4 regions of the Chryseobacterium sp. GTID13 genome follow, and region 3 is predicted to be linked to each of the others. Evidence: riboswitches for the same ligand, from Rfam matches in the RefSeq annotation. Region 3 holds a riboswitch; each other region holds the start of a gene.
The links. A riboswitch is a leader RNA that binds a small molecule or an ion and turns the genes downstream of it on or off. The one in region 3 is predicted to bind S-adenosylmethionine.
Positions count from the first base shown of each region.

Region 1: it holds a riboswitch for S-adenosylmethionine, as region 3 does, so the genes downstream of both, N4G44_RS04945 (alpha/beta fold hydrolase) here and N4G44_RS04240 (SusC/RagA family TonB-linked outer membrane protein) in region 3, are expected to answer to the same signal.
Region 2: it holds a riboswitch for S-adenosylmethionine, as region 3 does, so the genes downstream of both, N4G44_RS00875 (TonB-dependent receptor plug domain-containing protein) here and N4G44_RS04240 (SusC/RagA family TonB-linked outer membrane protein) in region 3, are expected to answer to the same signal.
Region 4: it holds a riboswitch for S-adenosylmethionine, as region 3 does, so the genes downstream of both, N4G44_RS00485 (TonB-dependent receptor plug domain-containing protein) here and N4G44_RS04240 (SusC/RagA family TonB-linked outer membrane protein) in region 3, are expected to answer to the same signal.

Region 1 is NZ_JAOCMB010000002.1:976,406-984,107, forward strand. Features, by position in the region: gene N4G44_RS04920 (AAA family ATPase) at 1-95, shown strand, start outside; gene N4G44_RS04925 (four helix bundle protein) at 181-537, shown strand; gene N4G44_RS04930 (DUF58 domain-containing protein) at 583-1,905, shown strand; gene N4G44_RS04935 (OsmC family protein) at 1,975-2,394, shown strand; partial or broken gene N4G44_RS04940 (MGH1-like glycoside hydrolase domain-containing protein) at 2,445-5,059, opposite strand; SAM riboswitch class I at 5,246-5,352, shown strand; partial or broken gene N4G44_RS04945 (alpha/beta fold hydrolase) at 5,411-6,348, shown strand; gene N4G44_RS04950 (ACT domain-containing protein) at 6,350-7,702, shown strand, end outside.
Region 2 is NZ_JAOCMB010000002.1:176,343-184,044, reverse strand. Features, by position in the region: gene N4G44_RS00885 (T9SS type A sorting domain-containing protein) at 1-1,920, shown strand, start outside; gene N4G44_RS00880 (alpha-amylase family glycosyl hydrolase) at 2,126-4,957, shown strand; SAM riboswitch class I at 5,060-5,168, shown strand; gene N4G44_RS00875 (TonB-dependent receptor plug domain-containing protein) at 5,266-7,686, shown strand; gene N4G44_RS00870 (APC family permease) at 7,693-7,702, shown strand, end outside.
Region 3 is NZ_JAOCMB010000002.1:850,319-858,020, reverse strand. Features, by position in the region: gene N4G44_RS04260 (DUF6660 family protein) at 1-269, opposite strand, end outside; gene N4G44_RS04255 (hypothetical protein) at 359-880, shown strand; gene N4G44_RS04250 (RagB/SusD family nutrient uptake outer membrane protein) at 932-1,984, opposite strand; gene N4G44_RS04245 (hypothetical protein) at 2,002-2,424, opposite strand; gene N4G44_RS04240 (SusC/RagA family TonB-linked outer membrane protein) at 2,444-5,374, opposite strand; SAM riboswitch class I at 5,458-5,554, opposite strand; gene N4G44_RS04235 (hypothetical protein) at 5,815-6,774, opposite strand; gene N4G44_RS04230 (hypothetical protein) at 6,771-7,061, opposite strand; gene N4G44_RS04225 (hypothetical protein) at 7,451-7,612, shown strand.
Region 4 is NZ_JAOCMB010000002.1:93,664-101,365, reverse strand. Features, by position in the region: gene N4G44_RS00490 (outer membrane beta-barrel protein) at 1-1,395, opposite strand, end outside; SAM-I-IV-variant riboswitch at 1,516-1,614, shown strand; partial or broken gene N4G44_RS00485 (TonB-dependent receptor plug domain-containing protein) at 1,905-4,642, shown strand; gene N4G44_RS00480 (TonB-dependent receptor domain-containing protein) at 4,778-6,898, opposite strand; gene N4G44_RS00475 (sensor histidine kinase) at 7,060-7,702, shown strand, end outside.

The sequences.
Region 1 (7,702 bases), 130 kb from region 3:
ACAGAGTAATCGTTTCTCCGGAAAGAGAGATGGAAGGCCTTACTGCAGATGAAATTATACGTCAGATCCTGGAGGGAATAGAAATTCCTAGATAGGTTGCAGATATTAGGTAAAAGTTTGCAGGTGCTAAATGCAGAATGATGTACTTACAATTGTTTTTTATTAAAATGATGAGACTTTATGGCTAATTTTAAGGAGCTTTTGGTTTGGCAGAGATCTATTGATTTTGTTACGGATATTTATAGAAGTACAGGTTCTTTTCCGAAAGATGAAATGTATGGGCTTATTTCGCAGATCAGAAGAGCTTCGGTTTCTATACCATCAAATATTGCTGAAGGCAACTCCCGAAGAAGCAAACCAGACTATTTGCAATTTCTGAAAATAGCCAGAGGAAGCTGTGCTGAAGTAGAAACTCAGTTAATGATTTCCAAAAATCTTAATTATTTAAATGAAGAAAATTATCAAAAATTAAATAACAATATTATAGAGATTTCAAAAATGCTGAATGGTTTAATAAATTCACTGCAACCAGTTTAACCCCAAACCTATCACCTACGATCTACCACCTGCTACCTTAAAAATATGAAAAACCTATACATCAATACACGATTTTTCTTTTCGCTCATCGGAGTGGGGATTGTGTATGTCCTTGCATTTTTCTTTCCGGTCCTGATGTGGGTTGCTCACATTTTGGTGTTATTGTGTTTTCTTGCGGTAATGGTAGACTATCTTTTGCTGTTTAATCAAAAGAGTGCATTGCTGGCCCAAAGGATACTTCCCGAAAAGTTGTCCAACGGAGATGAAAATTTTGTAAAAATTGATATTAAAAATAATTACAGTTTTAAGATCAACACCAAGATCATTGATGAAATTCCCTTTCAATTCCAGAAAAGAGATTTCCTGATTACAAAGAACATCGAGCCGGGCAAAAATACCTATTTCCAATACAGTTTGGTACCCAAAGAAAGAGGAGAGTATAGTTTCGGAAACCTGAATGTGTTTGCTTCTTCACCGTTAGGATTTGTAGCCAGAAGGTTCAGCTTCCAGAAAGATGCCATGTTGCCAGCTTATCCGTCCTTTGTTCATCTCAGAAAATATGAGTTGATGGCACTACAGAGTGAATTTATGCTGGGTGGGATCAAAAAAATCAGGAAACTGGGGCATACGATGGAATTTGAACAGATCAAAGAATATGTTCCCGGTGATGATATCAGAACCATCAACTGGAAAGCGACTTCCAAAACAAACCGATTGATGGTCAATCAGTTTCAGGATGAAAAGTCACAGCGTATCTTTATTCTGATCGATAAAGGAAGGACGATGAAAATGCCTTTCAACGGATTGAGTCTTCTCGATTACTCCATTAATGCGGCTATGGCCTTGTCTCATATTATTTTGAAAAAAGGGGATCGTGCCGGAATGATGACGTTCTCCAAAAAAACTGAAAATAAAGTAGCTGCTGAAAACAAATCAGGCCAGCTAAAAAAGATTTCCGAGGCATTATACAATATTAAAACCGATTTTTTTGAAAGTGATTTTAACCGTCTGTATCAGGATGTAAAATATTCTCTGAACCAACGGAGCCTTATTTTACTTTTTACCAATTTTGAAACCCTGGATGGATTAAACCGTCAATTAAAATACCTTCGAGGCATTGCCAAGAATCATATGCTGGTCGTTATATTTTTTAAAAATTCAGAATTACAGACTCTTATTCATAAAAACCCTGAAAGTATGCAGGAAATTTATGATGAGGTTATCGCTGAAAAATTTGAATTTGAAAAGAAACTGATCATTCAGGAACTCCGGAAATATGGGATCTATACCGTATATACGCTTCCTGAAAATTTAAATATTGACGTTATCAATAAATATCTTGAGATAAAAGCGCGAGGAATTTTATAATTTTGAATAAGCAATAAGCAATAAGCAATAAGCAATAAGCAATAAGCAATAAGCAATAAGCAATAAGCAATGAAAATTACACTGAACAGAATAAACGACGATTTTTTATTTGAATGTACCAACTCCCAGGGGAACTCAATCCTTTTGGACAATACCTCACAGCCGGGAGCTAAAGGAGTTTCTCCTATGGAAAGCGTATTGATGGCAGTGGCCGGATGTAGCGGGATAGATGTAGTTTCAATTCTGAAAAAACAACGCCAGGAAATCACAGGTTTTCAGGCAGAAGTAGAAGGGGAAAGAGTTCAGGTAGAAGATGCAAAACCTTTTAAATCGATCAAAGTGAAATTTCTTCTGGAAGGCAATATAGATCCTAAAAAAGCATTGAAAGCGGCTGAATTATCCTTTGAAAAATATTGTTCCGTATCAAAAACCTTAGAGCCGAATGTAGAAATTGGGTATGAAGTTCTTGTTAACGGAGAGAAAGTTTAATAGTTGTAAGAAATTAAAAGCTTCCGGCCCATTCGGGCCGGAAGCTTCATTTATACTGTTAATCTTGGTTTCATAAGCTTTGCAACCGTTGCCGTCCATCCTGTCTGATGGGAAGCTCCTACACCTCGGCCGTTGTCTCCGTGGAAATATTCAAAGAAAGTAATATAATCTTTAAAATGTTCATCATAATTAAACTTGGCATTGCCCCCATTGAAAGGCCTTTGCCCATCCTCATCCTTCAAAAACAGGGAACATAGCCTTCTGCTGATATTTTGTGCTACTTCATCCAGGTTTTTTTCTCACCGCTTCCTGTAGGAAATTCAACTTTTAAGCTGTTGCCATAGTAAAAGTGAAAACGCTGTAAGCTTTCCACGATCAGGAAATTGATCGGAAACCAGATCGGTCCCCGCCAGTTGCTGTTACCTCCAAACATCCTGCTGTCGCTCTCCGCAGGAGTATAATAAACTACGTTTTCCGTACCGTGAACAGAAAATACAAACGGATTTTCCTCGTATACTTTAGACATGGCGCGTATTCCGTAAGAGCTCAGGAATTCATTCTCGTCAAGCATTCTTCTTAGAACCTTTGTCAGCCTGTTTTTGCGTAAAATACTCATCAGGTGCTTTCTGCCTTGTCCTTCCTCGTCCCAGTGAGAAACCAGTTTTGTAAGTTCCGGCTTGTTCTTTAAGACCCAATCCATCCTTGCCTGGAAATTCGGCATCTTTTCCAATAATTTGTGATCTACAATTTCTACGGCAAACATAGGAATCAACCCTACAATGCTTCTCAGCTTCAAAGACACACTGTCCCCGTTACCAAGCTGCAGAACATCATAGAAAAAGCCATCCTCTTCATTCCATAAACCTTCTTTACCGTCACCTAAGTTTTCCATAGCTTCTGCGATGTACAGATAATGCTCAAAAAACTTGATCGCCATATCTTCATATACCTGATAATACTGGGCAAGTTCCATAGCAATGCGCATCATATTGAGAGCATACATTGCCATCCAGCTCGTTCCGTCAGCCTGCTCAAGATGCTGGCCGTCCTTCAGTACCATATTTCGGTCGAAAGCCCCGATATTATCCAGACCAAGAAAACCGCCGCCAAAAATATTTTTACCGTTTTTATCCTTCCGGTTCACCCACCATGTAAAATTCAGGAGAAGCTTCTGGAATACTTTTTCAAGGAATAAAAGATCAGGCTTGCCATTTTGTTTTTCATCAATTTTGAAAACCCTGAAGCAGGACCATGCGTGTACCGGTGGATTCACATCGCTCAGATTCCATTCATAGGCAGGAAGTTGGCCGTTCGGATGCATATACCATTCTTTGGTTAAAAGTAAAAGCTGACCTTTGGCAAATTCCGCATCAATGATAGAAAAAGGAACACAGTGAAATGCCAGATCCCAGGTCGCATACCAGGGATATTCCCACTTATCGGGCATAGAAATAATGTCCTTGTTGTGAAGGTGGTTCCACTCTGTATTTCTTACATACTCATTAAAATTTCTCGGAGCTTCATGATTCGGATCACCTTTAAGCCATTTTCCTACGTTGTAATGATAAAACTGCTTATTCCACAGAAGGCCTGCAAATGCCTGCCGCTGAACATTCCTTTCATCCTCATTCGTTGTTTCGCTCTGGACTTCGCTGTAGAATTCATCTGCTTCGGCAATTCTTGTGCTGAAAATTTCGTCAAAATTTTCAAAAGGCTCATCAGTTTCATCAGGACACAGCCTGAAATCAAAAACTTTGGATTGTCCTGCGCCTACCATTTCATCAATGATAAAAGAAGCTTTGGTACCTCTTTTTTCCGGATTTACCGTATTGCTTCCATAAATGATATAGTCATTGATTCCGTCTTTAAAATAGGTATTACCCGGATAAGGAGCGCCATATAGTTTAGGTGTATTGGTTTCATTTTCGCAGAAAGCACTCTGGGCAGCCCTGTTTCTTGAATAGAACTTTTTGATTGAAATACTGTCATGGTTAACATCTATGCATCCGTCATACGCAGCATTCATCTGGCCTTTATAGGTGTTATATCCCCATTTCCAGTTATTTCTGAACCAGGCAGTTGGTGCTAGGACAATGGGAGCATCCTCATTACTCCTGTTATGAACAGTTACCCTTGCAAGAATATCATTGTGGTCGCCTTTACAGTATTCAATGAAAATATCAAAATATTCATCATTGTCAAAAATTCCTGTATCAAACAGCTCATATTCAGGTTCCTTTTTGCTTCTTCTGCCGTTCTCCGCAACAATATCATCATAAGGAAATGCATTGATAGGGTATTTGTACACCATTTTCATATAACTATGCGTAGGTGTATTATCTAAATAATAAAAGATTTCTTTGATGTCTTCCCCGTGGTTACCCTGAGGATTGCTTAATCCAAAAAAACGCTCTTTTATGATCTTATCTTTTTTGTTCCAAAAGGAAAAGGCAAAACAGAAAATCTGTTTCACATCGGAAATCCCCGCAATCCCTTCTTCACCCCATCGGTAAGTATAACTTTCTGCGGTATTGTGGTTGGCATAATTCCAGGCATTTCCGTTCGGGCTGTAATCTTCACGTACATTTCCCCATTGCCGGTTACTGACGTATGGCCCCCAGTTTTTCCATTTGGAATCTTGTAATCTTTCTTTTTCAACAGTCATATTTCATCACTTTTCAAATACGAAGTTAGTTTTTTTGAAAAAAAATTCCAATTCTTTCCATCTGAATAATTATTAATATACTATTGGAACACTTACTATTACTGGTTTTTTTGATATTAAATATTTTTTTTGAAAAAATTAAAAGAAAAAACATATCTTTGCAGTGCGTTCATTCAAATATTGAAAATGTTATCAAGAAAGGTTGAGGGATTAGACCCTATGAAACCTTAGCAACCCTTTGTGCAAGCAGAGAAGGTGCTACGTTCTACCAATTTATTTTGGACAGATAACTCACTGAAGTTCTTTTCAGCCATTTCCTGTGGCATTTTCAATTGTATTAAAATAATAGAATTGAAAACAGAACTAAACTATATTAATCTTTCGTATCAAACCCATTCCCAAAAGGAATACCATATCCCGCTGACTTATCAGATCTTCGGGCCAGACTTGTTTTCAGCTCCCGTTATACTGGTCAATCATGCTTTGACCGGAAATTCAAATGTTTCCGGAGAAAAAGGATGGTGGAAGCAGTTGATCGGAGAAAATCAGGTCATTGATACCAATAAGTATACTGTTCTGTGTTTCAATATCCCCGGAAACGGATTTGATGACTTTTTAATTGACGAATACGAAGATTTCACCCCTTCGGATATTGCTGAAATATTCCTGAAAGGTCTTGAAACTTTATATATCAAAAATTTATACGCCATTATCGGAGGCTCTCTCGGAGGTGGAATTGCATGGGAAATGCTTGCCAAGCAGCCGCAGCTGGCGGAAATTTTTATTCCCATTGCCTGCGATTCCAAAACCCACGACTGGCTTCATGCACAGTGCCTGGTTCAGAAATTCCTCTTAAACGGAAATGATGAACCTCTGCAGAAAGCAAGAATCCATGCGATGCTGTGCTACAGAACTCCTCAATCTTTAAACGACAGATTTCAAAATAGATACGATCCGGAAAAACAGAGATTAGAATCTGAAGACTGGCTCGTTTATCACGGAAATTCATTAAACGAAAGATTTAGTTTGAAAGCTTATAAGCTAATGAATCATTTGCTGATGAATATCAATACCGAAAAAAGCAACAAGAAAAGATCAGCGCCCGAATGCACCTTATTGCTGTAGACACCGATCTGTTTTTCCCGGCATCAGAAATCCGAATGTGCTTTCAGCAGCTGAAAGAGGAAAACAAAGAGGTTTTTTACCACGAAATACAGTCAATTCACGGGCATGATGCCTTCCTGATGGAATATAAACAATTAAATACAATCATAAAAAATATTTTGTAGAATGAGAAATGCTAACGAAATAAAGTTTTTAAAGAACAGATCAATTATCAAATTTGAAGGAGAAGATTTCCTGGGTGAAATCGGGATCGACGGAAGAATTTTTAAGGCGCTTACTTTGGCACGCATAAGTGTGGGAGTGATCTCTCAGCAGGCTATTGAAAACGGGATATCTATCCTGGTGAATGAAGCGGATGCAGAAAAAGCAGTTACCTGCCTGATTGATGAATTTGAAGCCGAAAGAAAGTCAGGCAAAGTTTCACAGATTTACAGCATTAATAATGTTTCCGTGCTTGGATTCGTAGCGGAAGATTTCAATAAAGTCCTTGCAGAGCTGGCAAGAAACAATGTATTCCCACTGCTTTTAAACCAGGTGGCAGCAGAAAAAAGAGTCAATATCGTAGTAACCTCTTCGCAGGACGAGAAAACAAAAAATATCATCGAATCTGAAATTTTCAAAAAACCTAAAACCGTTCATTTAGCGATCATAGGTCATGGAAATGTAGGAAAAACTCTGATAGAACAGGTTTTACAGTCTTCCGAAGAAATCAGGAGACGTAAGAAAATCGATCTTAAAGTAGTTGCAGTAGCCAACTCAAGAAAAATTGCCTTCAATAAAAAAGGATTTAATACGAATTGGAGTGATGAGGTTTTAACGGCAGAACACCCGTCCAATGTTGAGGAACTGATCAGCTTTTCCAAAGAAAACCAGCTGGAAAACCTGATCGTAGTAGATAATACAGCAAGCAAAGATTTTGTGAAAAACTATCATGCACTTGCTGAGAACGGCTTTGACTTGGTTTCATCCAATAAAATTTTCAATACCCTTCCCATTGAAGAATACCGTAAACTAAGATATACGTTGAACAAAAACAACAGACGTTATCTGTATGAAACCAACGTTGGAGCAGGGCTTCCGCTAATCGATACGATAAAACTTTTACACCTTTCAGGAGAAAATATTACAAGAATTAAAGGAGTATTTTCCGGAACATTGAGTTACGTTTTCAATAATTTTTCTTTGAGAGATGATAAGTTTTCCACAATTGTCAATGAAGCCTTGGAAAAAGGCTATACAGAGCCAGACCCACGGGAAGATTTATCAGGAAATGATGTGGCCAGAAAATTATTAATTCTGGCGAGAGAACTGGATTTAATCAATGAATTTGATGATATCAACATTCAGAATCTGGTTCCTGAAAGTTTACTTTCTGTTTCAAAATCAGAATTCCTTTCAAGATTACATGAACTGGATGAAGAATACCAGAAAATTAAAGAAAGCCAGGAACCGGGGCATGTACTTCGTTATGTAGGTGATCTTCACGGTGATCTTCAGAAAGATAAAGGACAGCTTGAT
Region 2 (7,702 bases), 670 kb from region 3:
CAGGCGGGCAATTATTACCTTTCTTATTATGATACTTCTGTAGGTAAAGGCTCTGTGCAGAAATTCAACGGAACTTCATGGGCATATGTAGGAGGTTCGCCGGGAATTACCGAAGGAACGGCAACATTTAACTCTCTGTCGTTAGACGGTTCCGGGAATATTTTTTATACCAGTCAGATCGGTTATCCGGGTTCGGGAATTGCAGCACAGCAGTTTAACGGAACATCATGGTCGTCGCTTCCGAATGTTACAACGTCAGCGGCCAACTACCACGCTTCTGCCGTTTCTCCTTCCAACGTGCTTTTTACGTTTGGAGGTCAGGATTCAGGAACAGTACATCGTTATGTAAACGGAGCCTGGGAACAGGTAGGAAATACAGGATTTTCCAATGGAGCAACATTTGCGGAAATGGTTATAGGATCTGATCAGAAAGTGTACACCTGCAGTATATCCGGCGGGGTAAGAGTATATCAGAATAATACTTCTGCCGCAGCTACAGATGCCTGGAGTCTGGTTGGAGGAAGTATTGTGGATGCCGCTTCGTCTTCGGAACAATACACCTCGGATATTGCTATAGACGGAAATAACAATTTGTATGTGGCTTATGTATCAAGTTCGGCTAACGGACAGAAACTGAATGTCAAGAAATTTGAAGGGAATGCATGGGTGCAGCTTGGGCAGGCTAATTTTTCCAGCGGAAAGGTGCAGCACGTAGCTATAGCGGTTACTCAGTCCGGACAGCCGTATGTGGTCGCCAGCCGCTTTGAAAATGATGATCTTTTAAGAAATACGGTGTATAAATTTGATGCTGCTATCCAGGATTGGGTGACTTTAGGCGGAAATTTTATTTCTGATGGGCAGGCGAAATATAATGACCTTGCTATAGACAGGGCGAATAATTACTTGGTTCTGGCTTACGCTGACAATGTTACCAGAGTAAAAAGAATTCCGTTGGATGGTGTTCCGCCGGGTTGTACCAATACAGATCCGGGAAGCAATGCGGGAGACACAGGATGCGTTACTTTTAATTATCGCGGACAGCAGGTGACCTACGCAACAGTAAGAGGAGGTGACGGAAATATATGGCTGCAGCAAAACCTGGGAAGCTCCCAGATTGCCTCTGCCATGGGTGACGAGAATTCATATGGAGACCTTTTCCAATGGGGAAGATGGGATGACGGGCACCAGCTTAGAAATTCAGCAACAGCAGCTCCGGCATCACCAAATTCACCGGACGGATTAGCCGGCATGAATGCTTTTATCATTGGCTCACCTTCATGGTGGGGAACGTTTGAGGCTACCGATAAATGGACAGCCTCAGATCCTGCAAATGTATCCAAATATGTAGGAGCAGATCCCTGCCGGGCTGTAGGAACAGGTTGGAAAATGCCATCGCAGGCAGAATGGGCAGGTATTGTGAATGCAGAAAATATTGCCAATCCGGGAACCGCTTACAACAGTCACTTGAAACTTCCCGCATCCGGATACAGAAGCTCTTCCAGCGGAGCGCTTACATTTGTAGGGCAGAGAGGATATTTCTGGAGTTCGGATACATCCAATTCAGGAGGTAAATATTTATACATAGGTTCTACCATTGCCAACCCTTCTTCGGGAGCAATGAGAGGACAGGGATCAGCGGTAAGATGTATAAAGACCGCTTCTGCACTTGGGACATCTGATATCATAAAAAATACAGGAACAGTGGGAATATATCCTAACCCGACCAATGGGATTCTTAATATCAAGGCAGATTCACTGATTGAGACTATAAATGTGATTAATATGGCAGGGCAAAGACTTACTAATGTACAGTTTGTTAATAATCAAATCAATATGAACGGACTTCCGAATGGAATTTATATTGTAGAATTAAAATTAAAGAGCGGCCAGGTTTTTTCTAAGAAAATTATTAAAAACTAAGTCCACCTCCGTTGGGTTGATCAACAAGGGCTTTTTATAAACCTTTTGTTGCAGGATTTCCTGATTAGTTTATTTTAAAGGATAGTTCATTACAATTACTTTTCCTGCAAAGACCCGTGAAAACATCCACGGGTCTTTTTCTGTAAATAAAAAAATGAAGGATATAAAGAAAAATAAATCCTATATTCGATAAAAAATAAGATAAATGAAAAAATTATATTCCCTTATTTACCTGTTTATTACAGCGTTTGTTTTTGGGCAAGTCAATTATACGATTGCTCCGAATCCATTTAATGAAACAGATGTTATTACGTTAACGGTGCCAGGTGACCAGGTTGATGAAGCAGCTTGGGGCATTTCGAACAATGCCGTTTATATCTGGTCGTGGTCTCTGGATACCAATTACCAGAATAGTCAGGATTGCCCTACCAATGGCAGCTGGAATAATTCCAATGAACTGAATAAACTTACTTACAATTCAGGAACCGATACGTATTCCATAACCTTTACTCCAACTACTTTTTATGGAAGAACAGGAATCGGAAGATTTGGCTTTTTATTGAAGGATAAAACCGGGTCTCACCAGACTTCGGACACCTTTGTAAATGTTGGGGTTCTAAATTTAAGCATGACGAACCCGGCAGCCAACAGCTTAACTTCTGTTCCGGCCGGAAACTCCATTAATATTACTGCAACAACGAATGTTGCGGCAACATTTCAGCTTAAAGCGAACGGAACAGTGGTAAATTCTACTTCTGTACCTTCACAGTCTTACAGTTTTAGCTATACGGTAACTCAGGATGCCAATATGGAACTGATTGCAACAGCCAATTCAAATACCAAGAATGCCACGTTCATGCTGCAGGTTCCGAGAAATGTAGTTTCTGAAGCCATTCCGGGCTGGATAAGACAGGGAATTAATTACAGCCCTACAGACCCGACCAAAGTAGGCCTTGCCCTGTATGCTCCTTATAAAAACTTTGTACATGTCATCGGAAGCTTTAATAACTGGACGGTGAATGATACTTACCTGATGAAAAGGGATACGACAAACCCTGATCTTTATTGGATTGAGCTGAACGGGCTGACTCCACAACAGTTGTATACCTTCCAGTACAGAACAAATGACATGAGAATTGTTGCAGATCCATTCTCTCCTCAAATTTTATCTTCTTATGATGACCAGTGGATTTCAAGCACTACTTATCCGAATTTGCCTCCTTTCCCGGCCGGACAGAATTTTGAAGTATCAATGTTTAAAACAGGACAGGTTCCTTACAACTGGCAGGTAACCAATTTTCAAAGACCGGCCAAGGCAGATCTTGTTGTGTATGAATTATTGCTGAGAGACTTTACCCAGGAAAAAAACTGGCAGTCACTGATCAATAAGATTTCCTACTTAAAAAACTTAAATATCAATGCCATTGAGCTTCTTCCTATTATGGAATTCGAAGGTAATCTTTCATGGGGATACAATACTTCTTTCCACTATGCGCTGGATAAAGCTTACGGAACTCCCGAGAAATTCAAAGAATTTGTTGATCTGTGCCATCAGAACGGAATAGCCGTTATTTTAGATATTGCGTTTAACCATGCAACAGGACGTTCGCCGTTAGCAAGACTCTGGAATATTGATCCGGATGGTGACGGTTATGGTGATATTGCTGCCAATAACCCTTATTTTAACCAGGTTCCGAAGCATTCTTATAACGTATTTAATGACTTTAACCATACCAGTCCGGCTACACAATATTATGTTGAAAGAAGCCTTCAGCAATGGCTGACGGAATATCATATCGACGGATTCCGTTGGGACCTTACCAAAGGATTTACCCAAAGCTGCTCTGAAAACGATGAAACCTGTACCAATGCTTACCAGCAGGACAGGGTAGATATTATGAAGAATTATGCTGACAAGCAGTGGGCAATAGACCCGAATTCCTACATGATTTTCGAGCATTTAGGAACAGATGCAGAAGAACAGCAGTGGGCGAATTACAGAATTGCCGAAGGAAAAGGAGTAATGCTTTGGAACAAACAGACTGATCCTTACAACCAAAACACAATGGGCTACAAGGAAAACAGCAACTACGACAGGATGAATCATACCCTTCACGGCTTCACTAATATGTCTGCGGTGGGTTATGGAGAAAGTCATGATGAAGAAAGATTAATGTTTAAAAACCTTGCGTATGGTGCTTCTAACGGAGCTTACAATGTAACTAACCTGAATACGGCCCTTGAAAGAATGAAAACTTTCGGAGCCACATTCTTTACGATTCCCGGTCCGAAAATGATCTGGCAGTTTGGAGAGCTTGGCTATGAATTCAGTATCAACCGATGTGCAGACGGTACGATCAGCAGCGGATGCAGAACCGATGAAAAGCCTGTTGCCTTTACTTTAGGATATGATACCAATGCGAACAGAAAATCAGTGTATGATACCTGGGCCAAAATTATCAATATCAGAAATACTTATCCTGTTTTCAAATCAAAAACATATAGTGTAGAATCGAATAACCTTGCGAATGATCCTGAAGGTTTAATTACAAGGATTTATGTATATGACAATTCAATAGCAGGCGTGAAGAACATCGTTGTTTTGGGCAATTATACTACTTCTGCACAGAATGTAGTTCCTTATTTTCCTTATACAGGACAATGGCAGAATCTGATGGATAACTCTGTTTCCACTGTTGCCTCTACCACTGCTCCTATTACACTGCAGCCGGGTGAGTTCCGTATTTTTGGAAATTATGCAGGAGCCTTGTCAACATCTGATGTGAATGCGGCTAACAAACTATCCCTTCAGATTGCAGATAATCCTGTAAAGAACGGTTTGGCAAAACTCGTTTATCACAAAGTTAAAAATGGGGAAATTTCCATTTTTGATATGAGCGGGAAGAAAATAGATTCGTTCAAGCTTAATAATGAAAGTGGAACCTATGAACTGAAAGCCAGTTATCCTCCGGGAACCTACCTGGTTCATCTGAGGTCTGAAACAGGCATGGCCATCCAGAAGATGATCATCAAATAAAAAAAGAGGGATAATGATAGATTGTCCCTCTTTTTTATTGACAGCATAGAAAATATAAACCTCTTTTTTGAAAATTAAAAATATTAGTCTACTTTTGCAGTAGATTTATCAAGAAAGGTGGAGGGATTTGGCCCTATGAAACCTTAGCAACCTGCACGGCTCTAAAAAGTGTAAAGGTGCTAATTCCAACCCGGTATGGGGAAGATGAGAAAAGTCAATATTCTGACAGTAATTCCATTTCTTGAAGTCTTTTATAGCTGCGGATGAGGTCCGTGGGAAATATTTATGATTAATTTACAAGGACAAAGATGAAAAAATTAAGCCTGTCTGTTATCCTGCTGGGAGCTGTTTTGGTTAATGCCCAGGAGCAGGAAAAAGGAACCCAGATCGAAGATGTAATTATTGTAGGAAACCGGAATGCCAAAAGAACCAAACTGGAAACACCGGTTCCCGTAGATGTTATCAATATAGAAAAACTACAGAAATCTGCCCCGCAGACGACAGTTCAGGATCTTCTGAATTATGTGATTCCTTCCTTCAATTCCGTAAGACAGTCAGCTTCCGACGGAACAGAACATATTGATCCGGTGACTTTGAGAGGAATGGGCCCTGATCAGGTATTGGTGCTCGTCAATGGAAAAAGAAGACATACCACTTCACTGGTCAATTATCAGAATACAGTAGGGAACGGATCTGTCGGGACAGACCTCAGCACGATTCCGGTAATTGCTATTGACAGGATTGAAGTGCTAAGAGACGGAGCCGCTGCACAATATGGTTCCGATGCCATTGCGGGAGTGGTAAATATCATCCTTAAAAAAGATATCGGAGCTTCGGCAACAGCATCCTACGGAATCAGCGGAAGAAATGACGGGGAAACCTACCAGGCCGGAATCAACTACGGATCTTCCCTCGGAAAGAAAGACAGCTATGTGAATCTTTCATTACAATTAAGCCACAGAGGAAAAACCACCAGAACCCAAAACCACGATCTTGATATCTTCGGAAGTAATTTTGCGTATGAGTTTGCAGATGATCCGAAGGCAGCAAGAGCAGAAGACGACAGGATTATAAAAGAAAGAGGGCTCAACCGGGATGATTTTAATTTCCAGATCGGAGACGCACAGATCAGGCAGGCCCAATTGTTTTTTAACTCCGAATATCCGTTCAGTGATAGCTTTAAACTGTATTCCTTCGGAGGTTTCAGCATTAAAGAAGGAAAAGGCTTCGGTTTCAGGAGGTTGCCGGGAGAAACAGATAATGTGGTGGCTGCTATTTACCCAAATGGTTTTCAGCCTGTTCTGGGATCGCAGGTGTACGATTTTTCTTATGCCGTGGGAGCCAAATATAATGTCAACAATTGGCTGCTCGATTTAAGCAATACATTCGGAAGCAATACCTTCAATTATAATGTAGACCATACCAACAATGCTTCATTGGGGGTAAAATCTCCTACAAGTTTTTATGCAGGAGCACACAGTTTCCTTCAAAATACTATTAATCTTGATGTTTCTAAGAATATCAATCAGTTTAATGTAGCCTTTGGAGGAGAATTCCGTTTTGAACAGTATCAGATCAAACCGGGAGATGAAGCCTCTTACACCCGCTATGATATCAATGGAAATCCTGCAGTTCCGGGATCTGAAGTGGAGGGAAACGGAGGCTCACAATCTTTTATTGGTTTTTCGCCGGATAATGCACTGAAAAAATCAAGACATTCTACAGCCGTTTATGCAGATGTTTCCTATGATTTAGCTAAAAAATTAAATATAGACCTTGCAGGAAGATTTGAAAATTATTCAGATTTCGGAAATACCTTGAACGGCAAGCTGGCAGTGAGGTACGAATTCATAAAAGACTATGCAATACGGGCAGCTGTAGGAACCGGTTTCAGAGCCCCATCCCTTCAACAGCAGTACTTTAATAATTCCTATGCGGATATCTCCACTTCCGGATTAGGAATCGTCACCAAAGGAATTTTCAGGAACGACAGTGATGCGGCCAGAGCCCTGGGATTTGATAAGTTAAAACAGGAAACTTCCGTCAATGCAAGTGCAGGATTTACTTTGAAACCTGCCAGCCGTTTGTTTATCACGGTAGATGGCTATTGGATCAGGGTAAAAGACAGAATCGTGATCACCAGTAATATTGAAGACCCAAGGCTGGCTCAATATAATGTGGAAAGCGGAAGATTTTTCGCCAATGCTATAGATACTGAAACTAAGGGGGTGGATGTTGTTGTTACCTACGACTGGAAAATTGGTGGCGGAAATTTAAATATCAGCCTGGCAGGAAATTACACAGAAACTAAGATTACGGATTTTCATTTTCCGGAAAACCTGGTTCCTTCACAGGATGAATATTTCGGACCGGATCAGGTGAATATCATTGAAACCCTTTCCCCTAAGACAAAAGCCTCTCTTGGTCTTAATTATGCCGTTGGGAAATTCAATTTCATGGTAAGAAATACGTATTTTGGTCAGGTCATACGGGATGGGTATCCCTTTGGGAAAGTTCAAAACTTTTCTCCAAAAGTTGTTACCGATGTAAGTGTAGGCTATGATATTACGAAAAGTATCAACCTGACGATAGGAGCCAATAATGTCTTTGATGTTTTCCCGGATCGTCAGATCTATGAAAATTCATATTATGGAGTATTTAAATATGCGCCGGTTCAGATGGGAACACTGGGGAACTATTTCTTCGGAAGGCTTAATTTTAATTTTTAACGTTTAATGAGTACTG
Region 3 (7,702 bases):
TTATGAAAAAGAATTTTCTTTGAAAAATAAGCCTGAACATGGCTCTGAACTTGAAACAACGGATCCATTTTGAAAGAAGATACAGTCATCTGACAACAGCTGCACGTACACAATGGCGAGCATATATCTCCTTTATCTTTTGAATGGGACTCCTGAATACTGAATGAAAGTTTGGTAACTGTTGCTCCTGCAGGACGGTGCACATCTTCACAGGGCATTAATGATAAAGCCATGAAATAGAATGCAAGTATCCATCTTAACAGATTCATATGGACAAAGGTAAAGTTTTTTTCTATAACGAAAAGTTTATCTAAGCATTTATTATATTCTTAACATCAAATTGATTTTTTAAAAAGGGATGTGTATTTTCTTTATTTTTGAGATATGGATTATATCCAAAATAACCTATGAAAAAACTTTTTTAATTTCTTTATGCTTAGCTTTATTCTCCTGTGTAGGATCTGATACTGAGTTTCTACCTCAGACTGTTTCTGAAGCTAAGAGCAGACACCTTTTTATTAAAGAATATCTTCCCACAGAAAATAAGGTGATCATCAACCAGGGAGAATATGAGATTGTAGAAGCCTTTACTGCTTTCAAGTTTAATTCAAAAAATGATCAAACAATCAATAAAAATTTCTTCGCCTTCAGTGTAAGAATTAAAAATCTAAAAACAGGTAAGGCAGGTCTTTCCCTTGAAGACAGTGATCACAGTCAATTCCTTGATTTTCACTGTGATTTCTGCGGAGGTATTAACAACGATAATATTGTTTTATATTATAATGATATCAGTAAAAGGAATAGTTTAGACAGTATTAAGATCGGTTTTAAGGATAAGAATAGAAAGGAGAAGATTGTTTATTTTGTGCAGAGAAAATGATAAAAAAGCCACCGCAAACACGATGGCTAAAAAAATCAAATCTAAATAAAACTATAAATTCGGGTTATTCTCCACCTCCTTCTGCGGAATACTAAACAGATAATACTTACTGTTCGGTGCAAAAGCAGTCTGATCCGGGAAATTAAAGACCGAGTGTCCTCTTCCATTTACTGTTTTTATCGTTCCGTCCGGAGTGGTGACTTGTACTTTTATCGGCTGGCCGCTGGCATCTACGTAAGGCTTTCTTACTACTATACCTTGTGTTCTGATAATATCTGAAAGAGAGAATCCTTCCCCGAAAAGTTCTTTTCTTCTTTCGATCAGGATTTCTTTTACTACCTCATCCTGGGCAAGAGATCCAGTGTAAGGATTGGCATTTCTTGCCGTTTTCAACTGGTTTAAAACCGCCACAGCATTGGTGATATTTCCGTTTCTTGCTTCAGCTTCGGCCTCGATCAGGTACATCTCTGCAGCTCTCATCAATACGATATCTGCGATAAGACCGGCTTTAAATTTAAATTTAGAATACCTCAGCAGACCTTCTCTACCTGGAAGACCATCCCACTGGAACAGCTGGGATCTGATATCATTGGTGTCAAATAAATTTTTGAAAAATGGATCTGCCATAAAACTGTAATAATAACTTCCCGAAGAAGACACATCCAGATAGTGAAAAGCATAGCTTGCCCCCGACTGTTCCTGGGTCTGCCCATGTCCCCAGATCCATTCGCCATTGCTGATGTCGTTGAAACCTTCCTTATATTTTTCAGCTGTCATGAGGGGATAACCGCCTCTGGCAATTTTTGCCGCTGCAGCCGCTTTACTCCATTCACCGGTATTCAGGTAAGTTCTTGCTAAAAGTCCGTTTACCACAGCTTTGTCGATCTTATCTTTATTATTTCTGGTATAATTGACCAATAAATTATCTGCTTCCGTAAGATCACTTTTAATTAAGTTATAGATTTCCTCCAGGCTAGCCCTTTTCTTTGGAACTGAACTGATGGTTGAAGGTTCCGTATAGATGGGTGCTGTAAGAGCTGTTTTATCTTTTAAATAACTGAACTGGTAAAAGCTGACCAGGTTCAGATAACAGAAGGCCCGCAATGCTTTAGCTTGTCCTTTTACCTGGTTCTTTTTTCCTGGCTGCCCTCGGTCTGGTCAATACGGGTGATCACATTATTCATATTATTAATGGTTGAATATAATGTCGACCATATGAACTGCGGTCTCGAAGCTGTACTATTGATCATTTCCGTAAAAGCATAGGCAGACGGAAACCCGTATTTATTGGTCAGAACCGCTACATCGCTTCCCATGGCATCACTTGTCCTCAAGACTGTTGAGTAACCGATATTGGCGTAAGTCGGACCGTCATCATTCAGTTTTGCCCAGGCACCATTGATCACTGTTTCTGCGCTTTCAGCCGTTTTGAAAACTTCTGCACCGTTAGCCTGGTCTGTAGGAGCCGTTTCCAGTTCGTTTGCACAGCTGGTCAATGACCATGCTGCGATCAGGGCAAAAGATATATATTTTAATTGTTTCATTATTTCAATTTTAAATAGGTTAAAGAGTTGCCTGAAGACCGAAAGTTATCGTTCTCATGGCAGGATATCTGTAATAGGTTGTTCCATCCAGTGCCTGTTCCGGGTCCATTCCTTTATGCTTGTAGAAAGTCAGGAAATTTTCTGCCTGAACATAAATCCTGAATTTTTTTAATCCTAATTTTTCAAAATAATCGGAAGGAAGTGTATAGCCCAGGCTCACATTTTTAAGTCTGGCATACGTTCCGGAATATAAGAATCTTGAAGACGTGGAAGTCCAGTTATTCGTTGTTGTGCTTAACGCAGGAACATCGGTATTTGGATTTTCAGGAGTCCATCTATTCAGCATTTCTGCACTCCATGCACGTCCTCCGGCGCTTCCGTTCGACATTAATGATGTATAATCCGTATCAAGGATCTTCCCACCGATGCTGAATGTCAGCAATCCTGAAAGATCAAAGTTTTTATAAGCAATACTTGTGGTAACCCCTCCCATTACTTTAGGCAATGCGGATCCCTGTACTGTTTTGGTTGCTTTGGCATACTCGGAAGTGGTTCCGTCTACTGTATTTCCGTTGGCATCCTGGTAAATGTATCTCCAGAGAGGTTTTCCGTTGGAAGGATCTACTCCTACCCATTCAGGAATAAAGAAATCATAAATAGAACCTCCTACTTCAAGACGTTTTGTTCCTGTGATCACGGATCCTTTGGGCAGCTTTGTTATTTTATTGGTCAGAGTACTCAGGTTGACATCCACATTCCATTGGAAATTATCATTTTTGATAGGCGTTGTGAAGAGTGAAAATTCAAAACCGGTGTTCTGTATTGTTCCCACATTAAAAGGAAAGTCACTGATTCCCAGGGATGGGGCAACCGGCATATTAAACAAAAGATCCTGACTCTTACGTTTAAAATATTCTACATTCCCTTTCACTCTGTTATTAAGAACAGCAAATTCAAGACCTACGTTTAAATTAAGATTGGTTTCCCATTTCACATCATTGGTCTGTACTTTTTCCAGGACTGTTCCCGGCTCACCCAGGTTATTATAAAATTTATACAATTCCTGGTAGGCATAGTACAGAGAGGATCCGTTAGGTCTTCGTAATTTATCATTCCCCTGGCCACCATAGCTGGCACGCAGAGTCAGCTGATTGAATATATTTAAATCCTTAATAAAATCTTCATTTGAAATTTTCCATGAACCTCCCACTGACCAGAACTTCCCCCATCTGTTATCAGCAAAGAACCTTGAAGAACCGTCTGCCCTTCCGGATAATGATAAAAAGTAAGTATTATTAAAATCATATTCCGCTCTTCCCAGAAAACTCAACAAAGAAAATTTGTCACTGTTACCACTAAAGCTCCCCAATAAAGCAGCTGCATCAGGCTCATAATAATAAGGAAGAGAAAACTGGCTTCTGGAGCCGGATATCGTCTGATAATCATATTTGTAGAACTCCTGCCCTCCCAGAACATTCAAGTGGTGTTTTCCGAACTTTTTATCAAAAGTCAGAATATTACTGGTGGTATAAGATAATGTTCTGCTGTTGGATTTCGTTACAGAACCTCCAATTTCACTTCCTTCCCCGAGAAGCGGATTAGAGTAGTAATGACCGTTATAATTCACCAGATCAACGGAAAAGCTGGTTTTAAATTTCAGTTCCGGAAGGAAAATAAACTCTAGAAAACCCTTCCCGGAGAAGTTGTCCTCTTTATTTTCGTTCTTGTCCAAAGGTAATGTTGCTGCAGCATTCTGGTTCTGCAATGCGCTGGTAGGTCTGTATTTCCCGAAATCATAAACCCGGTTTCCTTCTGCATCCAACACATAACTTCCATCTGCATTTCTTTCATAATACGGATAGAAAGACGGAATAACCCTGGCTGCATTGATGATATTGTCAGTTCTCGAGTCTGAAGATGGCGGCGCATTCTGGATACTGTTGGTATAGCTTAAATTGGCCCCTGCATTCAGCCATTTCTTTACTTCTGAATTAATTTTTAACCTCGTGGAAAATTTCTGAAATCCGGATTCAATGGCAATTCCTTTATCGTCAAGATATCCTAACGAAAAGAAATAATTGCTTTTCTCACTGCCTCCGCTGATATCAAAATCTACCTGGCTTCTGGAAGCTGTTCTCTGAAGAATATCTCTCCAGTCATCATTCCACAAAGCTTTTGCTCCAGGAACAAGCTTTCCGTCTGTCCCTACCGGGTTGGGAAAACCGGCTCCGTAAGGATTGATTCCCAAAGCAGTTGTCAGGTTATCACTCGCCATCTGTGCTGCCTGCTGTGAGCTGATCTGCCCCGATTTATAACCGTTTCTCAATGCTTCCCAATAAAGCTGGAAATACTGATCGGTGCTTACCTGCTTATAATCCTTTACCGCTCTGTTGGAAAATCCCTGGCTGATATTAAAATTGATCCTGGATTCTCCTTTCTTACCGGATTTTGTTGTGATGATAATAATTCCGTTAGCTCCCCTTGAACCGTATAATGAACTTGCGGTGGCATCTTTCAAAACACTGATGGATTCAATATCATTAGGGCTGATGGAATTGATGTTTCCGTCAAAAGGAATCCCGTCTACCACATACAATGGATCACTTGAAGCACTTATAGAGCCAATTCCTCTTATTCGTACAGAAGCGGTAGAACCCGGCTGTCCGGAGGCACTTACTGCCTGGATCCCCGGAACCTGCCCTTCCAGCGCTTTTGTAATATTGGTAACCGGCCTATTGTTGATTTTATCACTGGATATGGTAGCTACTGAACCGGTATAACTTGTTCTTTTAGCCTTACCATAAGCAATGACAACCACTTCATCGATTTCCTTTTCGTTAACCGTATCTTTCTTAGTTTGGGTCTGAGCCTGTACGCCCATTATTCCTAAGAAAAATATAGCAACAGGTGGAACCCAAACCTTAGAATTAATTAAATTTTTACTAATCATAATCAATTTTATTTATCATATATTTAAAAAATACCCTTTGCGGAAAAGACAGCAAAGGGCATCGCTCAATACGATAAACCAAGTGCTTATTTTTCCTTTATAGGCTGAATGTAACACCTTGCTCTGGGCAGGTTGTTAAGATTTCACAGGGTCAGTTCCCTCCATCTTTCTTTATAAGCCGATCGAAATATGTCTGCAAATCTAAAAACAATTAGTCCACAAAACAAGTAGACTTTAAATTTTATTATGAAATATTTTCAAAAATTAACTTAAATTTCATCTAAAACCCCAATAAATAAGCACTTACAAATATTACATAATTGTTAAATATGAGAAATATCATTAATAATACTTGAATTAATATTTTATTCTAATAAGTATCGGAAAATAAAAAATGACGCTGTTAGCGTCATTCTATGTTGCAATCAAATTTAAATCATTTAATACAGTCTCTGAATGGATACGAAGACTTCCAATGTATTATCTAAGTTGTTTGAATCTGTAGTAGTATTACCATTACCAGCACTGGTGAAAGATTTATTATCTATACGCAGTGCATAATAAACTCTATACCATTTGTTATCCGCAGTAGTAATGTCAAAAGTTACCGTTTCGTTTCTACCATAAGTAAGATATACGCCATCATCAAACTGAGCATAATTATTTGGAAAGACTAACAGATTGGCTCCATGTGAGTCACCGGTATGGGTAGATACTTCAGAAACCCATACTTTTGCATTGGCTGCAGTGATATTGTAGAGACGGGGATCAAAATTCGTACTCGCGCCACTGGAATCAAATGCATTGGGAGCAGTAATAAAAGCATCGACCCTGAAAGTATTGTTGATTACCGGAAGATCATTAAGAAACTGGCTTAAAAGAAATGATGCTGTTTTGCGCGGAATTGAAGAATGGTAATATACCAGCTCCCCAGGAGCAATTACTGCTCCTGCTCCCACCGTTGCACTACAGCTCTGTCCACCGATGTTGATTGCAAAGGTGGTAAGTGTAGGACTGGAAACAGTAGGCACACCCGATACTGTATAGCTAAGAATTCCCGAACCTACATTGAAATTTCCGGCAGCCAGTGTTGCAGTAAGCCCGTTTACAGGTCCCACAGTCTGTGCCGCATAAACTCCACCGTTCCCTCCGGTATAGGGAACAGTCATTGTTCCCGTATAAGGTGTTCCGGCAGTATAAGTTCCCGGTGAAAGCGTCACCCCGTTACAGGTAATAGAGCCTAAAGTTCCGGGAGCAAGAGAGCCATTGTTAAATGTTCTCCATTCTGTACCGTTCCAGAATACATAGCCTACATAACCGAGTCCTCCGGTTCCTACATTATACACAAGCAGTCCCGCAGCAGGTGAAGGTATTGTTACCTGATCAGTCTGAGAGGTCAATGCTGCTTTTGGTCCCAGAAGCCCTTTTTACTTCCAACCGCAAGCCCATCCACATTAATGTCCAAAATTGCAGATGCATCAGGTACTGTAGTGCCAACTCCCACACTTCCGGATGATGTCACCGTAAAATCATTGGATTGCTGTACAGCTGTTGGGGTACCAGTTGCATTATTATCTTTTGAACCGTCAACATGGAAAGTTCCTTGTGGATTTGCAGTATTAATACCTACTTGTGAATACATGGACACAAAGCCGAAGCCTGTAATGAGTAAAATAATTTTCTTCATGATAATTTTTTTAGTTAAAGAGGGAAATCTTCTCCCTGAGATTCATTTGTGTATTTCTGAGACAATTTTAAATTTCGTCTTATGCTTCAAAACCATTTGATATTTCAATATCTCCATAATTTTTTACTGATATCTATTCAATAAAAACTTTTAGATATGTTCCCTTTTTTCAATAATTTTGTAAAGTGAAAAGAGAACATTCTTGAAATATTTTTTGATTTAAAACTATTTGCAAAAATATTGCTGACGATAAATCAAAAAAAGATCAGATTAATGATAATCACGAAAATGACTTAAATTAAATAGAGCACTGAAAAACAATCAGTTATCAAAATCATTTTCAGAAATTCATTGATCCTTCATTTAAATAAACTTTCCTACGTCCACAAATGAGCACAACACATGAACAAATAGAAAAATTAAAGCATGAGCTGATGGACAGATATATCTTCCTTATGATTATTATTTTAGGAATTTATGCTGCTATCTTTACGTTTTATATTCATGATGAAGTAATGCCCTGGTATTTAACCGGAGGATTGCTTTTTTAGGATACAGCTATTCAATCATGCGAAAAAGGTTTTCTACCCGTACTCTCGTTCATTTGTATCTAATTACTGCTACTCTGTATAATTTCTACA
Region 4 (7,702 bases), 760 kb from region 3:
TGCAACATATACCTGGTTCATCAGGCTATACTGTACGCTTGCATTCGGGAAAAGCTTGAATTTATTGAAAGGGGTTAAATCTCTTTCTACAACAGCATTATCCTTTATAATTCGTGTAATTCCATAAATATCATAGTTTTCTGCTCTTGCTCCTAAGGTAAAATCAAACTTTTTCAGTTTTGCCTGAAATTCAAGGTAGGTAGATGCTGTCTGTCTCTGGTATTCCAGGTTGGTCAGGCCTTTACTTTCCGTATCATAATCCTGTCTTTCATACAAACCGCCTAAACTTACTTTTCCACCGTCCAGAAGCTTGATCGGCTGCGAATAATCTACCTTGAAGTTAGCTACCCTCATATCCGACTTATTATCAAGTACATTTTCTCCGCCTACATTCAGGAAAGGCTGCCAAGGGTCTGTATAAAAGCCTCTCTGGAAGAAATTATCCTGGGAAAATTTAGAAGAGGCTTTGGTATATCCGAACTGGAAATCCAGTTTTTGAGACTTGTCACTGAAACGCTTCTGATACGTTACAACAGCTTCCTGTCTCAGGTTATTGGTATGAGCCACATCGGATGCTTCATAATTAGCTTCCCGGTACTGGAGAGGATTAAGGCTTACAGGAATGTCGGCAAGTCCTGTACTGGCTGTATAATTGCCATTATTGTTGTGGTAAATATCGTAGTTCAGCAATAATCTGTCCTGCCCAAGATCAAAAGTCAATCCTGATTTTGCAAAATATCCACGTCCGATTCTGTCCGTATTGTTATGCAGAAGCACATCCTGATCGCCATTCAGCATACTTTCACGGTAATTCTGGCCTACATTCAGCTGCCATCCGAAAAGTTTATTTCTTGCATTCAGATTTAAAGAATTGGTGGTTCGGCTTCTGAATTTGTCGTAATTGCTAAAAGAATAATTTCCCGAATAGGTTGCTGTTAGATACTTATTGGCGTTCTTATTGGTAATGATATTCATGATGGCACCTCCTGAGGTAGCTGGATATTCTGCTCCCGGCTGGGTGATCACTTCTATTCTGTCTACCGAGTTGGCAGGCATCCCTTCAAGAAAAGAATTCAGTTCGTTTGAAGTAATATTTAAAGGTCTTCCGTTCAGATAAACATCCAGGATTTTTCCCTGGTACATCATTCCGGCGATATCGGTGGAAACCAGTCCCGGAAGTTTTTTGATACCTTCCAGAACATTCCCGTTATTAAGCTGCGGCTGCTCGGAAAAATCAAAAATGGTACGGTCCGCTTTCTGTTCAACGGCTTTTTTAGTTTTGGTAATGACTACGCCTTCAATCTGTTTCTCCTTGTCTGTGCCGGTATTGGTTTTTTCCTGTGAATAGGCAAAAAAAGACGCCAGCAAAGACAGCGTGAATATAGTTTTTTTCATAATGTTTTTTACTACTATTCAGTTAGACGTAAAAAAACTCATTTGTTACGGTGAAATTTGCGAAAAGTTAAAATTTTGAGCATTTATTTTTTTATTTCCGAAATAATTATATCTTTGCCACGTAATTATCAAGAATCTCATAGATGGGATAGCAACCTGCAAAAACAAGCAAGGTGCTAAAATAGATAAGCCGGTATGCCCGGAAAAAATGTTTATTCTCTATTTTCTTCCCATCTTGACATTTTTGTTTTAAAAATAAAATCAATGTTTAAAGACAAGGGAAACCACAAGACCAATTTAAAATTTCGTTTCTCAGATCATGAAGTTCCGCTTCGTTATTCTGACCTGTTCTCATGCCATACCCACATGTGCATGTGTTGTTGTTTCTAGACTTCTTTAAAAAATAATTCAATCATTCAGGCTTTTGATCGTAACCTCAAATAGAGGTTACAGGAATCTTACTACCTGAAATCAACCAACAATCAGTAATCAAAAAAATAGAAAAACACATGTACAATTTCAACAAAAAAACAATCATAGCATCAGCAACTTTTATTTCAGCATTTTATTTCGGGCAGACGGATTCTGTATCTTCCAAAAAGATCGATGATGTGGTGATCCTTGGGTCCAGAGGGGCTGGAAGATCCCTTACAGAAACTCCGGTTCCGGTAGATATCATCAATATTTCTAAAATTCTGAGACAAAGTCCCGTAAATAATATAAGCCAGGCGCTTAATTATGTAGTGCCTTCATTTTCTTCCACCTCGCATACGGTAAATGACGGAACCGATTTCGTAGATCCCGCTCTTTTAAGAGGACTTGGTCCGGATCAGGTGCTGGTTTTGCTTAACGGGAAAAGAAGATACCAGTCATCCCTGATCAATGTTACCCTGACTCCGGGAAGAGGTTCGGTAGGAACGGATCTTAACGCAATTCCGGCTTTTGCTTTAGAGAAAATAGAAGTTCTGAGAGACGGGGCTTCTGCCCAATATGGTTCCGACGCTATTGCAGGAGTCGTGAATTTAGGGTTAAAGAAAAGGCTTGGACTTTCAGGACAGGTATTTTTAGGAGGATATGCTTCGCCAGTGGCCAATAACTTCTCAGGAGGGATCGACGGGCAGACCATTTCTGCAGATCTTAACTATGGGGCGAAAATCGGGGAGAAGGGTTTCATTAATGTAACGGGTTCCGTACAGTACAGAGATCCTTATTCAAGAGCTGGCGTCCGTCAGGGAAATATTTTTAATGCCTATAATGCGATTAATTACAGGGCATTGCAGAATGGAGTCAATATTGATGGACTGTATAAAAATATTACCAATACTCCCAATACCCAGCAAATCATTAATACCGTTAAGCAGTATGCATCACAGGTTGATTATTTTTCACAGGATTTCAAAAACCAGATAGCTGGAGCGAACAGTATTTCAGCATTACAAGGCTTATTAGGCCAGGATTTTACGGATCACGAGCTTAAATACCGGGGGTTGGAAAGAAAAGATTTCAGTCTGAGAGCAGGGCAGTCTAAATTGCAGTCCGCACAGCTTTTTTCAATTCTGAAATTCCCGTCAATGAAGACTGGAAAGTATATTCATTCGGAGGTTACAGCTACCGTTTAGGAAATGCCGGAGGATTTTACCGTCTGCCCAACACAGAAAGAAACATCAATGCTGTTACTCCTAATGGATATCTTCCACAAATTGAAGCCAGTGTGAATGATTATTCCTTAGCCGGAGGAATCAAAGGAAAATGGAATGGCTGGAATGTGGATCTGAGTAATACTTTCGGAAAGAATGCCTTTAATTTTGGGGTGGTGAATACATTTAATGCCTCATTGGGAGAGAATTCCCCAAGAACATTTGAAGCAGGTGGCTCAGAATTCTTACAAAATACTTTAAATCTTGATTTCTCCAAAAAATATGATGTGCTTCACGGCCTGAATGTGGCTTTTGGAGGAGAATACCGTTATGAAAACTATAAAGTAAATGCAGGAAACGAAAATTCCTATGTTTCTTATGATATCAATGGCCGTGTAGTAACAGCCGCCACTCCCGACAATGAAAAGGTAACGGACTTCTTCGGTGCTGTAAGACCTGCCGGATCACAGGTTTTTCCAGGGTTTAGTCCTGATAATGCTGTTTCCGGAAGCAGAAACAGTCTGGCGGCCTACGCCGATGTGGAAATTGAGCCCACCGACTGGTGGCTGTTGGAAGGAGCAGTACGTTTCGAGAATTATTCAGATTTCGGTTCTACTTTTAATTATAAGCTGGCCACCAATGTGAAGCTGGCTAAAAATTTCAATTGGAGAGGAGCGGTTTCCACAGGATTCAGGGCACCTTCTCTTGCGCAGATCTACTACAGTTCGACATCTACATTGATACAGAAGGGACAAACAACACAAGTAGGAACTTTCAGGAATAATTCCGAAGCAGCCCAAGCTTTGGGAATTCCAAAACTGAAACAGGAAACTTCACAATCGTACAGTACAGGAATTACGTGGAAGATTCCGTCTTTGAGCCTGGTGTTTACAGCGGATGCTTATCTCATAAAGATCAAGGACAGAGTAGTGCTTACGGATTTATTCTACCGTCCGGAAACAGTTAATACTCCTGATGATCAGGTATTGCAAAGTGCATTTGACCTTGCAAGGGCCAGCGCTGCCAACTTCTTTGCTAATGCAGTGGATTCACAGACAAAAGGATTAGATATTACGATTTCTCAGAATTCAAGAATTTCGGAAGGGGTATCTCTGGAAAATAACCTTGGGCTTAATCTTAACCAAACCAGAAGAATCGGCGATATTCATGCTTCTCCTAAACTGGTAAGCCAGATCAATAATTATTTTTCTGAACCTAACCGAGTGTATTTTGAAGAAGCTGTACCCCGTATAAAAGCTACGCTTGCCAATACATTGAGGCTTGCAGCCCTTACCGTTTCCCTTAGAAATTCCTACTTCGGAAAAGTGACGGATGCTGATGTGCTGGATGCCAATTTTGACGGAGTTACCGAAAGCAGAGAGCATTTTGTTCTGAATGAACGTTTTGTAACGGATCTTTCCGTAGGTTATGATTTTAATAAAAATATCTCATCAACAATAGGAAGTAATAATATCTTCAATATTCTTCCGTCGAAAAGTCCGAATATCAGCTCTTTGACAGCGGATAATCAGTTTGTGTATTCCAGACAGGTTTCCCAGTACGGGATTGGAGGGCGTTTCCTTTTTGCAAGAGTGGAATTTAAATTTTAAAGTAATAGAAAGAGAAAACAAAAAAACAGAGACTAATTCTCTGTTTTTTGTTTTTAAACCATTAAGAAGAGGTAAAAATTTGATATAAACTCTTAATTCTCTTAACAACTTATTATACCTTAATGGTTTAAATAATTATTGTGCTCTGTCTTTTTCCTCGAAATTGATGTTTTTCTTACTGATCTTCTTTTTACTGCCTCCGAAGGTATAATTCACACTCAAACGGAAGCTTCTGCCATCCCAGTAATTATCCATATGCTGGCTGCTGTCGGTAAAATACTTGTCACCCCGGTATCTCTGGGCAAAAATGTTGGTAACCGTTGCATTGATCTGAAGTTTCTTTTCCATAAGGGAAATTTTCAATCCTGAAGTCAGTTCCGGAAAAGAATAGAAATAAGAGTTTACATTTCTGTAGGGAAGGCTATGATCATAATTCAGGAATAAGGCAAGAGTCTTATTTTTATTCAGAGTAAACGTATTGCTGATCGAGTAGCTGAATGAGCTTCCTTTCTGTGTTTCTGCCTGAATATTGAATACCGTTGAATTCTGAAGAGAAGCATTGATCGAAATGCTGGCTTCCCAAAATTTGAAAAAAGTATCCGTATAAGAAGCATTCAATCCCCAGAAATTATTGTTATAGTAATTCAGATATGTACCGATCTGTGAAAGTCCATCTATATATGAGATCTGTCCGAAGGCATTTTTCATCATCAGATAATAAATGCTGGCAGAAAATTTACTGTTGAAAGTATATCCCAGCTCCCAGTTGTTGATATAAGCCGGAGTCAGCAAAGGATTTCCCGAAGAATAAGAGTACGGATTCGAATACCAGCGGAAAGGGTTAAGGTTGCCCATACTTGGCCGGTTGATCCTTCTGGAATAAGAAAAGCTGAACACATTTTTACCTTCTTTATAGGATACATAAGCAGATGGAAACCATTGTCCGTAATTATATTGGTTTCCCGAATCGGAAGAAGGGGTATAGCTTTCTGCATTCGTGTTTTCATAGCGAAGGCCTGCCTTCATTTCCCAATGCTCCCCGAAAGACTTCGCATAACTGATGTAGGCGGCATAGTTTTCTTCCTGATATTCGAAAATATTGGCTCTTAAAAGATCTTCCACATATTGTCCTGCATTCACATTGAAATATCTCTGATCCGAACGGTTTTTAAACTGATTGAATTTTATTCCGGTTTCGATCGTCCCAAAAGAAAACGGAAGCTCCAGGTCTGCCTGAGCGGAAAAAATCTGAGGGGAAATCAAAGAAGTCGTTCTCACATCCTGTACAGATTGATCTGAGGACTTCAGTGTAGAAAAACTGACCTCAGTATCAGAATTGTTTTTATAAAAATTTCCGGCAATGCTCAGCTTTTTTCCAAGGGAATCCAGTTTGAGATCGTAGTAAGCGCTTAAAGTGTGGGTAGGAAGCTTTTCACGGTTAAAAGTGTTAGTCAAAAGGTTTTCTTCACTAAGATCTGAAGCAATATTTTTCGTTGTATTAACAATATCCATCCCGGATTTCTGATGGGCATAGATGTATTCCATCCCGATCTCTGCATTTTTACTGATTTTATAGGAAAGATTAAGAGTCGGAGTCAGTTCCTTCCACATATCGCGTCGTACTGAATTGCTGTAGTTTTGGGATGTCCCCAGAATGGTGTAATTTTCATCAGAACGTTTGGCTGAGTCATAATAGGTCAGTTTAAGGCTGCTGCTGAATTTTTCCGTCTGATAGCTAAGCGAGCCGTTTGAACTGAAACCGGAATAAGTTCTCTGGATCAGATTGGTATTGATATTTCCGCTAAAACCTAAGTTGGGATTCTTTTTCAGGATAATATTGATGATACCACTGTTGCCCTGCGCTTCATATTTCGAAGGAGGCGTGGTAATTACTTCTATTTTTGCAATGTTTTCCGAGCGGATGGATTTCAGGTAGTTTAAAAGGGCATTGCCGGAAAGATTCAGCATTCTTCCGTTGATCATCACACTTACCGTACTTTTTCCGGTGATAGAGATCAAACCCATGTTTTCGTCTACTTTCAGCATAGGAACATTGGCAAGGGTTTCGGAAGCGTCCATACCCTGGGAAGCTACAGATGCTTCCACATTGAAAATAAGGCGGTCTGCTTTTCTTTCCAGAAGTTTTTTCTTTACCAGAATGTTGATCTGCTCCACTTCCCGGATGCTGTCTTTTTTAATCTGTGCCGATATCGTTGTTGAAAAAAGGCCGATGATCACAATGTATTTCAGTTTCATAGTTTAAAATCTTGCTCCAAAGGTATTTTCAAACTTCTTTTTGTGAAATATCATTTAGATTTCAGGGTAGATTAATCCGCTCAAAATATTTTCATCGGAAAAAAAAGGGGTTTCGTCGGAAATCTTTAGGAATTTAAATGTCCTGAGCCTTACATTTGAACATGAAGCAAAAACAAATTATTCTCCTGCACTTTTTTTACTGGCTGCTGATCATTTTCAACGGAATCGTAGGAATATTGGTATACAATACAAGAAGCCTGGATATCCTGAGTGTTACCATATTTTTCGCCAATTTCCTTGGCTTCTATGTGAATTACTTTTTCATTGCCCCAAGGTTTTTTGATCCCAAAAGATTTTACATGATGATTATCGGTTTTTTTATAGGGGTATTCATTTTCGTTTTCTTCCGGTACTCAATAGAAGAGGTATTGCTGCCGGCACTTACCGGCCGTAGGAATTATAAGGAAGGAACTACATTCCTGTACTATTTTTATGACAATATATACTATTCCAGCTTAACGGTTTTTGTAAGTACAAATCTCTGGTTTTTTAAATATTATTCTAAAATTGAAGCGGAACGTACAAGACTTATTGAAGAAAGAAAACATGCCCAGCTTCAGGCTCTGAAAACCCAGATCAATCCGCATTTTATCTTTAATTCGTTAAACAATATCTATTCTCTTGTTTATCAAAACTCGGAAAAGTCGCTTCCTGCGATAGAAAAGCTGAGCGAACTGCTGAGGTACAGTACGAAGGACCTGGAAAAAGATGCCATTGGTCTTGATCAGGAAATAGGTTATATCG